2 regions of the Halobacillus sp. ABH2_015 genome follow, and region 1 is predicted to be linked to the other one. Evidence: riboswitches for the same ligand, from Rfam matches in the RefSeq annotation. Region 1 holds a riboswitch; the other holds the start of a gene.

Region 1 (5,595 bases):
TATCGGATATTTCATTAGCGTGCGACTGAAAATCATTGAGCTTACGAAGGAACCAGGCAATGACTACGACTTCGACAAGCCCGACGAAAGCGACACCAAACTGGTTGATGAAATAGTCAGCAGCATCCAGGAAGAACAATCCGCCCTGCGTAGCAAACAACAGAGAGATAACGGCTGCTGTTCCGCCGCCGAAAGCGACTGCCTTCGTTCTGGAAATTCCAAATTTCTCGCTGATCCCGGCTACGTATGTCTCCGAAATGGAAATCAAGGAAGACAATCCGGCCAGCACGAGTGAAAGGAAGAACAAAAATCCGAACAATCCATTCAATGCTGGAAATTCATTAATGATCTGTGGGAAGACAACAAAGGCAAGTCCCACCCCGCCGCTAACGACTTCGTTTACAGGCACTCCACTCTGGGAAGCCATGAAGCCGAGGGCAGCGAATACTCCGATACCAGCAAGCAGTTCAAAACCTGAATTACTGAAACCGGCAATAAACGCGTTATTTGTAATATCCGATTTTTTCGGAAGGTAACTGGAATAAGTAATCATAATAGCAAAAGCAATAGAAAGACTGAAGAAAATCTGTCCATAGGCGGCGACCCATACCGAACTGTCCATAATCGCTGAGAAATTCGGCTCGAAGAAAGCCTGCAGCCCCTGTGCTGCTCCCGGAAGTGTAAGGGCTCGTATAACAATGATCATGAAAAGGACGACAAGTGTAGGAATGAAGATTTTGTTCGCAGTCTCAATTCCCTTTTTAACTCCCTTGAATAGAACTCCAAGTGTAATCGCCCACACAATAAGCAGAGGAATCAGTACACCGGGGACGAGGCTTCCGGTCTCGCCGGGATTCACAGATAACTGAAGGTAGTCACTGAACAAAAAGCCTTCGGTATCATCACCCCATGATAAATTGAACGAAAACACACTGTATGAAATGGCCCAGCCGATAATGACCGCATAATAAGTGGAAATAACAAACGCGACCAGCACACCCCACCAGCCGATCCACTCTGCTTTTCTGCTCATCCGGAAAAAGGACAACGGTGCAGATCCACGGTACTTATGACCGATGGTAAACTCCATGATCAATAGAGGAATACCTGCGGTTAGAAGAGCGAACAAGTAAGGAATAAAAAATGCTCCTCCTCCATTTTCATAAGCAACAGCTGGAAAACGCCAAATGTTCCCCAAACCAATGGCAGAACCTACGGCTGCCAGGATAAATCCGGCACGTGTACCCCATTGTGCGCGATTTTCCATGTGAAAGACCTCCCTGAGAGGAACGGTGATAAATGTCCCTCATTTTTTATTTTTCTGATTATTCTGTTTTAAATTATAACGGCAGCGCATAGGCTTGTCAAAATATTTTTAAAATTTTCAGAAAATACCAGATCAGGAAGTCTTAGGACTTAGGAATGAAATAGACAGAGGCATGCTTTCTCTGCCTTTCAGCTTGTAAAGAGATAATAAATAAAGAGGAGGAACTCCTGTTTAACAGAAGTTCCCCCTCTTTTCAACTCATCATTTTTTCTATCTTTTTTCGGGATTCAGTTTGTGAATGACCAGAGCTGTGATGAGAACAATGATAAGGGACAGCAGCAGCGGCACCCACACCTGTCCTGTAAGGCCCAGCACAACATAACCGACCGAGGCAGCCACAGCTGCAATGATGGCATATGGCAGCTGGGTCAATACGTGATCAATGTGGTTGGCTCCCGCTCCTGTGGACGAAAGGATCGTCGTATCGGAAATCGGTGAACAGTGATCACCGAACACAGAACCAGCAAGAACGGCTGAAAGGGCTGGAAGAAGGAATGCTGGATCGGTGACAGCAGCAATTTCTCCAGCGATCGGAAGCATAATTCCGAAAGTTCCCCAGGACGTTCCTGTAGATAAGGCCATAAAACCGGATAACAGGAAGATGATCAGCGGAAGATAGGCGATGTTCACATCCGCCTGACTGAACTGCTGGGCGAGATATTCCCCTGTCTGCAGGCGGCTGATAATGTCGCCGATCATCCAGGCAGCAATCAGAATGTAGATCGCCGGCAGCATCGCTTTAAACCCTTGTAGAAATACGTGCAGCAAACCGGATTTCGGTGACGGCTGCCCGACATATAAAAGCAGGGCTGTGACTACGGAAATGATCCCTCCGGCAAACAAGGAAATGTTTACGTTTGTGTTAGCAAAGATGGAAAGGATATCCGCGGTTCCTTCTGAACTTTGAATTCCTGTATAAACCATCATTCCTACTGTACCGATGATCAACGTTACAATCGGCCAGATTAAGTGGGAAATCTTCCCGTTGTCATGCTCCTTGAATTCATTGTTCAAGTCGCCGGGCACATCCCCTCTATCCGGGTTGTGAAGCTCGCCTGTATCCTTGGCTCTGTTTTCGTGCGTTTTCATCGGACCAATATCCAGACGCAGATAAATCGTCAAAAATACAAGAAGCAGTGCTGCAAATACATAGAAGTTTGCCGGGATCATAAGAACAAAAGCTTCAAAAGCCTGATAGTTCGAAATCTCATTGGCTGCAAGAATGCTTCCAATCGTTCCGATAATATAAGCTCCCCAGCTGGATATCGGTGATATGACCGTAATCGGCGCTGAAGTGGAGTCTATATAGTAGGCCAGTTTGGCTCTGGATACTTTATAGCGGTCTGTTACAGGACGTGCGACCTGTCCGACTGCAAGAGCATTAAAGTAGTCATCAATAAAAATGATGATACCTAGAATGGACGGAACGAGCTTGGCCCCTTTTCTCGTCCGGATCCTTTCAACAGCCCATTTACCGAAAGCGCGGCTGCCTCCGGAGGCCGTCATAAAGGCTGTGGCGACTCCGAGCAGAAATAAAAAGGACAAGAGATACAGATTCCCTGTGTTTAACGCCCCTTCGCTGACGAAAATACCGGCAAATATAGACCAGATCAAGCCCAGACCTGCTCCAATATCCATTTGTGTGAGCATGAATGCTCCGACGATAATCCCTATCCCAAGGGACAAGATGACGCGCCTTGTGACTAAGACAAGGATAAGCATAAGTATTGCTGGAACTAAAGAAAAGATGGTTCCTTCCATGTGTTTCCCCTCCGTATATCTTGATGTTACGGGAATGGAAGGCTACTGGTGGGTATAAAATGAGGAATAAAATAAAAAAACAATGACAGAAAATAATCCATCACTGTCTGCAGACAACTTGATTATCCTCCATTTCGATCAGTAGCGCCCCATGCACCCAAAAGCATGCATGACAGTGTATGCCTTCTTCAGGTATACACCAGCGTGTCAAAACTTGACGTGTTCAGCCACACTTCGGCAGGCCTTCCCTTTCACTAATGATCCCGGCTTGTCAAACTCCCATCAGCTACTCATGATGCCTGCGCCTCTACCTCACCGATCTGATAAGGTCACGCATATTCAGTTCTTTGGTATTGTATCAGTGACCGGCCATTATTGCAAGGGCTCCATAGGAAGGGAGAACGAAGGGTTCCCGCCGTCACCTCCGGACATGCCTCCGAAATATTCCGGTACTTCCCCGAGAATCGTAGCCTGGTCGATTGGAATATTGTTGGTGACGACCGTCGTTTCTGTGGAAAAAGGGATGACGATTCGAACATTTACCTCAAAGTGGATGGTCAATTCAAACAAGGCGGCATTGATTCCGTATTCCGTCATTTCAATATCTACTTCAGACTGAACATCTCCAATGACACGCAGCTGTACAGGCACCTTGGGTCCAAGGTTGGCAAGCAGACTGTTGTTGGTAGCCATCCCAATCGGAAGTTCAATGAGTGTTGCGGGCTGTTCCCCCTGCTCTTCCGGAGTCCGATCCGGGTCGAGGTCCGGTTCCAGTGTCGTATCTTCCATCGGCAGTTCACCAAGCTCCATCCGCTTCAGGAAATTTTGGACCCTGATGGTTGTATCCCGGAGAGCTCGGTTGACAAGCACAGAGTTCCATCCCATATAAACGACATTTCCCTGATCATCTTTTTCCATCTTAACCAAGTCATTAAATTGCAGGTCTTCTGCAATCTGTTTGCTTACAGCTTCATTAATGGCATCTCTTGCCAGCTGCTGGGCTTTTGTTTCAGCAATCTCGACCAGCGCCGGCGTCACCCCTCTGTTGATATACCAGAGACTCAGCACCGTGAAAAGGGCGAAAAACAACAGGCTGATGACAATCCGCCTGCCTATGGTGGATCGTTTAGTCACTCGGTTTTTAGGCATACAGGCACCCTCCCCCTCTATATATATGAGGAGCGCCCTTTCTCTAATCACCAAAGATAGTCCCTTTCGCAGAAATACAGGATATCTTTATACATCTCATACAGCACAGGAAGACAATAAAATAATCCCCCTGCCGCTTTCTTTCCCGGCAGGGGGATCATTTTATTTTTTCAGTTCTTTTTTCAGTAAATCCCTTAAGAGTTCCGGCATAAAATACTGCTTCGTTTCTGCATAAGCAATTTCCGGGAAGAAACGACCGAACGTAAATGTGTCTGCTGTAGCAAAGCTGTACGTCTGATCGTATTCCACAGGCTTGCCTTTGTACAGCACTTGAACGACACGCTCTTCTCCGTCCTCATCCAGCCTTCGTTCAATATCAACGCCGGCAAAAACCATTCTGCCTATAACTTCTCCTCTGAAACCGAACCCTTTCAGACGGATTTCCGTCAGCTTCTTCGTATGAGCCGCCCGGATGACTTCAAGAAGTTCATCTCCTCTTAACTCCACCCTGCATGGATTCATCGGATGCGGACAGATCCGGTGAACGTCCTCATACGTAATATCCCCGGCCGGCAGATGGTCAAGAAGAACGCCAGCATTCAACATGGCTATATCAGATGAAGTCCATGTGCGGAGCTGCTCCGTAAGTCTGGACATAAGCGGACTGTCCTGGAACCAGGCAATATGCATCGGCTCTTTCAAATAGGCTACAGGGGTTTCCAGACGGCGTACAGCCTCCCCGCGGATCCACCTTAAGTATTCGGTCACCTGATCGTCTTTTCTCATCTGCTCTGTAGGGACCGCATAAGCTTCTTTCCTGGTGATTTCACCGGCCTCGCAGTCCCATTCCAACAGCACCTCCCCGAGATGGGTGCCGTGCTTCCCAGCGGCTGTCAACAGCGTACCGTCTACATGCTCGCCGTTTTGAAAAAGGTGATGCGTGTGGCCTCCGATAATGAGATCAATTCCATTGTACCTTCGTGCGATCTCTTCATCTTCATTGATCCCGAGGTGGGATAATAGAACGACGATGTCTGCTTTTTCCTTCACTTCCGGCAGCAGCTTATCCAGCCAGTCATATGGTGAATGGACGTCCCAGCCAAGTTTCTGATAAAAGGCTTGGAAAGGGGCCGTCAAACCAATGACGGCTACCTTCGTGCCTCGGCTGGAGTGGAGGATATGATACGGTTTGAGCCATTCCGGTGCAGGAGATTCCAAACACTCCAGGTTGGCACAGACCACGTGAAAGTCCGCTTCGTCATAGAGTTTATGAAGGTCCTCTTTGGCAAGTGTAATCCCTTCGTTATTTCCAAGGGTCGCTACGGAATAACCAGCCTGATTCAATAGGTCAACGTTTC
Region 2 (5,595 bases), 850 kb from region 1:
GCTGGTACAAAGGACAGCGCTGACGACGAGAACCGGCGTCACCAGTGTCTGTATACAGATATATGTAAAAAAGAGGGTGGTCTTCTGCATACCGGAGGATTCCCCTTTTTTTAATAGAGAGAACTTCAGTCCAGTTCGCGAAGCTCCCTGAAGCGCACATAGACAAAGAGGACATACAGCGTAACAAGTACAGATCCCCCGGCCATGATTTGATGGATCGGCACTCCTGCCGCCAGTATAAGAGAGGTCACGCCGTAGCTCACTGGAACGAGACCCATCGATGCAAGCGAAACAAGACCCATCACCCTGCCCATCATTTTTTCTTCAATGAAACTTTGAAGCACAGAGATGACCGGGATGTTGCAGATAGAGAGACAACATCCGAAGACGACGAGGCACCCAAGGCTGAACCATACCCCTTCTGTGAAGCTTAAAGCGAAAAAAGCGGCTCCGGCAGCCATGAGGGCGGTGAGACTCGTTTTCCCTCTTCTTCTTTTCAAATTAAGGATACCGATGACTACAGATCCGAGCAGCATTCCCACTGCCAGACCTGCCTCAAGAAAGCTGAAGTCAAGGGCCGTGCCATTCAGACGCTGCTTCACAAAGAGAGGCAGCCCCATCGTCATCGGCCCGACCATGAACAGATTCAATAAAATGCTCATTCCAATAATCAAGGAAAGCACACGCGAGTTTTTGACGTAGCGCACGCCTGCCTTGAAAGAGTCCCAGAACGCTTCCTCCTCCTCTCCGGCTTTCTTCTCTTCCTCCACCTTCATAAGAAAAATAAACAGACTTCCGGTAAACAGCATCCCAGCGGTGACCGTGAATACGAGCGCATAACTGCCAAAGGAAACGAGAATGCCTGCCACCATAGGCGCTAGAATGAACGACGTCTGGTTCGTCATTTGAATCACTGAATTTCCACGGGTCAATTGATCCCTGGAAATGATTGACGGTAGAACCGCCCCCTCTGCTGCCCAGAAGAACGCATCTAAAATACCAAAAGCAAACGCAAAGCCGACGAATGTCCAAAGACTGATGTCCCCGAAGAAATACCAGCAGACGAGTCCTGTTAACAGCACCCCCCGCGTGAAATCGGACAGGAACATCAGTTTCGTCCGGCTGAACCGGTCGGCGATTGTTCCACTGACAATCATAAAGACCAGCCGTGGAATACTTGCTGCCACGTACAGCACACCGAGCGAAGCTTCCAGACGAAGCTCATGGACGACATACCAGCTTTGAGTAAATAAAAAGAACGAAATACCGAAACTGGACAACAAGGCCGCTCCCCATAACAGGAGAAAATTTCTATTTCGAAAAATGGAACGCTGTTCTGCCAACGGTGTATCTTTAGAAACGGTAATGGATGAACCGGACATGACTACCCCCACCTTTTTTGTAAGTTCCTTTAAGTGTAAGGAATATCCATGTCCTTCTCGATGTGCCCGGGATGGATTCTTCCTCCGCCTGCAGACGGATTTTATAAAAGGCTCTGTTATTGCTTGGTGTTGTTATTTAACATGTGAGCTCCTATCACCCCTTTCTGTCATGGGATTTGTAGGAGGCGGCCTTGGGAATGACTCCCTTTCCGCGGGGTACCGTGAGCCTCCTCAAACTTCGTTCCCCGCGGAAAGCGGACGGTTTTCCCTGCCATCCCATGCTCTGAGTAAACAACGGACCGGACCCTTAATTCCAGACGGAGACGATTTAGTAATCGTTTAAAATATCAACAACAGACTTTAACAGAGCTTTATAAAAAAGATGAGTCGGACATCGGTGCCTGGCGACCATTTTTGTCTAATAGCATGATTTTAGCACTTCCCTGTTGTAAGCAGACGTGAATTTTGGTACTATTTTTATTAACTAAATAGTTTCTTATTTCAAATTTCATTTGAAGTAAGGATAGAGGTGCAATGACAAGAGTACGCATGTGGAGGAGAATGAGATCCATGGATGCATGCGGAAAGGGGAAATTGCCGAAGTGTACGGACTCTCATGGTCCTGAAGCTGGGTCTGATGCTCAACAGGCACAGAACTGTCATATAGGAAACTATATGGAGGGCTATCTTACGCAGGAACGGTATAAAAGTTTCTACGGCAGCATCGAAGCCCTTGATGCTGTCGTTTTTGATTTTACTGCCGTATGGCCCTCACGACCTCGAACGTACAAAATACAAGAAAAGGTGTGAGGTTAATGAACTTCGGGCAAGTACTGACAGCGATGGTGACCCCTTTTGACAACGACGAGAATATGGACCTGGAAGCAACGGGAGCTTTAGTCAACCACTTGATCGAGAACGGCAGTGACGGCCTGGTTGTCGGCGGGACGACCGGTGAATCCCCGACACTGACAACGGATGAAAAACTCCAGCTGTTTGAACACGTAGTAGAAGTTGTAAACGGCCGCGTCCCGGTCATCGCCGGTACAGGATCCAATAACACCCGCGCATCCATTGAATTGACGAAAAAAGCCGAACAGACAGGCGTGGATGCCATCATGCTTGTGACTCCTTATTACAACAAGCCGACACAGGAAGGACTGTACCAGCACTTCTCAAAAATTGCCGCAGCCACTTCCCTTCCGGTCATGCTGTACAACATTCCGGGACGCAGTGTCGTCAACATGGAACCGGAAACGATTATCCGCCTTTCTGAGATTGACAACATCGTTTCCGTAAAAGAAGCGAGCGGTGACCTGGAAGCCGCGGCGGAAATCATCCGTGAAACAGACCGTGACTTTTCGGTATACAGCGGGGAAGATTCCAACACCCTTCCGTTTGTCGCCATCGGAGGAACCGGCATCGTCTCCGTCTCCTCCCATATCATCGGGAATGAGATGCAGCAGATGATTCAGAGTTTCAGAGAAGGAGACGCCCCATTTGCCGCGCGTCTTCATCAAAAGCTTCTCCCTGTCATGCACGCTGTTTTCTCAGCGCCGAGTCCCTCCCCGGTCAAGGCGGTGTTGAATGAAATGGGCGTTCATACCGGAGGCGTCCGCCTCCCGCTCCTTCCCTTAACGGAAGAAGAGACCGCCCGCGTCATGGAGACCTACAACAGTCTTCAGCCTAAAGAAGCACCAAAAGCCCATATGGTCGGTTGACAGAAAAAAGGCTGCCGGGAACATGTTCCCGGCAGCCTTTTTCTGCTTTCTTATACTTCGATGGTCCAGCCGAAGCTGTCTTCTTTTCTTCCACGCTGAATGCCTGTAATCGTATCATACAGCTCCTGGGAGAGCGCACCGATTTCGTGGTCGTTGATCACCATTTTCTTCCCAAGCCAGTTCAACTCACCGACGGGAGAAATGACGGCCGCTGTTCCAGTTCCGAACGCTTCCTCCAGTTTTCCCTGTTCATACGCTTCATACAACTCTTCAATAGAGATGCGGCGTTCGGTCACTGGAATGTCCCATTCTTTCAGTACTTCAATGATTGATGTTCGTGTAATCCCCTGCAGAATGCTTCCGCTCAAAGCAGGGGTCACAATTTCCCCATCGATTTTAAAGAAGATGTTCATGCTGCCGACTTCTTCAATGTAGCGCTTTTCCACACCATCCAGCCAAAGGACGTCAGCATTGCCTTCCTTCGCTGCCTTCGCCTGGGCCTGATAGCCGGACGAATAGTTACCGGCGGTTTTAGCCATTCCGGTTCCGCCTTTGACGGCTCTTGTGAACTGGTCTTCCACATTAATGGTAACCGGCTTGATTCCTCCGGAGAAGTACGGACCGACCGGTGACATGATGATCATGAGCTTATACGATTTGGACGGAGCAACAGCGAGGCTCGGTTCCGTAGCGATGATGAACGGACGGATGTATAGCGAAGTTCCCTCAAATTCCGGTACCCAGTCCTTTTCCAGAGCGACAAGCTCCTTCAAGTAGCCCAGTACCTCGTCTTCATCGACAGGTGGGATGCTGAGACGGTCACCGGATAGGTTCAGGCGCTCAAAGTTCTTTTCCGGACGGAACAGCAGGACACGTCCGTCGTCTGTACGGTAGGCTTTCAATCCTTCAAATACAGTCTGCCCGTAATGGAAGATCATGGCGGCCGGATCAAGCGTCAGGGGCTCGTAAGGAACGATGCGGGGCTCGTGCCAGCCCTTCCCTTCTTCATAATCCATTACAAACATATGATCCGTGAACGTTCTTCCAAAAGGAATCTGCTCCGTTTCGGGTTTCTCCTTTTTATAGGCGGCTTCGACGATTGGTAGGGACATAGATAAGACTCCTTTTCGATTGGTTTCACCTGCCATCACAGGCGGAAATATTAGTACTCATTGTACGCCCTCCTTCAAACAAATGAAAGAGGAAGATGCTGAAATGTTCAAAAAATTCACCGCGGTCAAGCGTTACAAAAGTACAATAGGGAAACCCTCGCTTGTCTGCTATAATAGCAAAAGGTAAATAACGGAAAAACGGAGGGATCGATGTGTTTGATGTACTGTTGATTGAAGATGACCGGACATTGTTTCAGGAAATGCAGGAAAGGCTGTCCCAGTGGTCGTATGCGGTTCACGGGGTGCAGGATTTCAGCCGGGTGATGGAAATATTCACGTCCGTTGAACCGCAGCTTGTGATCATCGATATCCAGCTCCCGAAGTTCGATGGCTTCCACTGGTGCCGGATGATCCGGGAGCATTCCAACGTCCCCATCATCTTTCTTTCCTCCAGGGATCACCCGACGGATATGGTCATGTCGATGAATCTTGGAGCCGATGATTTTGTACAGAAACCGTTCCACTTTGAAGTATTGATCGCTAAAATCCAGGCCATTCTCCGACGTGTCTACAACTACAACACCCACGCCTCTGAACTGCAGACTTGGTTTGGCGCAACGGTGGACTTTGAGCGGGGCCGGGTGACGGCAAACGATACGTCCATTGATTTAACAAAAAATGAAAGCTTCATTTTAAAGCAGCTGCTCGAAAAAAAGAACAAAGTGGTCTCCCGTGAGGAAATCATTCAAAAGCTGTGGGAGGATGAACGCTTCGTGAGTGACAATACACTCACAGTCAATGTGAACCGGCTGCGCAGACGGCTGAATGAGATTGGTCTGGAACACGTCATCGAAACAAAAGTCGGGCAAGGGTATACAGCCAGAGACGAGGCAGGCTCATGATTTTCACCTATATGCGGGAAAAGCTGAGCTGGATTCTTCTGTTCATGTCCCTTCAATTGCTTGCCCTCCTTATTGGATACCTCGACTCGTCCCTCCCATTCCGTGCCGTTACGTATTACGTATTTTTATCGCTGATCATTTTCAGCTTGTTTCTGCTCCTCCGTTTCCAGAAGGAGACCCGGTTTTACAAGCAGTTGGTGGAGCGGGACAATGACCTTGATCTGACCACGATTCCTGAAGCTGAGAGTCCCTTGGAGTCCGTCATTGAAACGAGCATCCGGGAGCAGCTGGAACGATTGAAAAAGGAAGCTGCCCATCATCAGGATCTTCTGCAGGAGGAAAAAGATGACCTGCTCGGATGGATCCATGAAGTGAAAACGCCGATGACTGCGATGAAGCTGATGATCGAAGGGATTGAAGACTACCCGCTGCGCTCGCGTCTGACCTATGAATGGATGCGGATCCATCTTCTGCTCGA

Evidence for each region. A riboswitch is a leader RNA that binds a small molecule or an ion and turns the genes downstream of it on or off. The one in region 1 is predicted to bind lysine.
Region 2: it holds a riboswitch for lysine, as region 1 does, so the genes downstream of both, dapA (4-hydroxy-tetrahydrodipicolinate synthase) here and ACXAD6_RS13550 (Na+/H+ antiporter NhaC family protein) in region 1, are expected to answer to the same signal.

The regions. Positions count from the first base shown of each region.
Region 1 is NZ_JBSWUG010000002.1:2,553,314-2,558,908, forward strand. Features, by position in the region: gene ACXAD6_RS13545 (sodium-dependent transporter) at 1-1,267, opposite strand, end outside; gene ACXAD6_RS13550 (Na+/H+ antiporter NhaC family protein) at 1,538-3,088, opposite strand; lysine riboswitch at 3,223-3,406, opposite strand; gene yunB (sporulation protein YunB) at 3,461-4,237, opposite strand; gene ACXAD6_RS13560 (bifunctional metallophosphatase/5'-nucleotidase) at 4,400-5,595, opposite strand, start outside.
Region 2 is NZ_JBSWUG010000002.1:3,400,887-3,406,481, forward strand. Features, by position in the region: gene ACXAD6_RS17565 (response regulator transcription factor) at 1-23, shown strand, start outside; gene ACXAD6_RS17570 (MFS transporter) at 126-1,382, opposite strand; lysine riboswitch at 1,899-2,076, shown strand; gene dapA (4-hydroxy-tetrahydrodipicolinate synthase) at 2,198-3,103, shown strand; gene ACXAD6_RS17580 (branched-chain amino acid aminotransferase) at 3,154-4,215, opposite strand; gene ACXAD6_RS17585 (response regulator transcription factor) at 4,428-5,117, shown strand; gene ACXAD6_RS17590 (sensor histidine kinase) at 5,114-5,595, shown strand, end outside.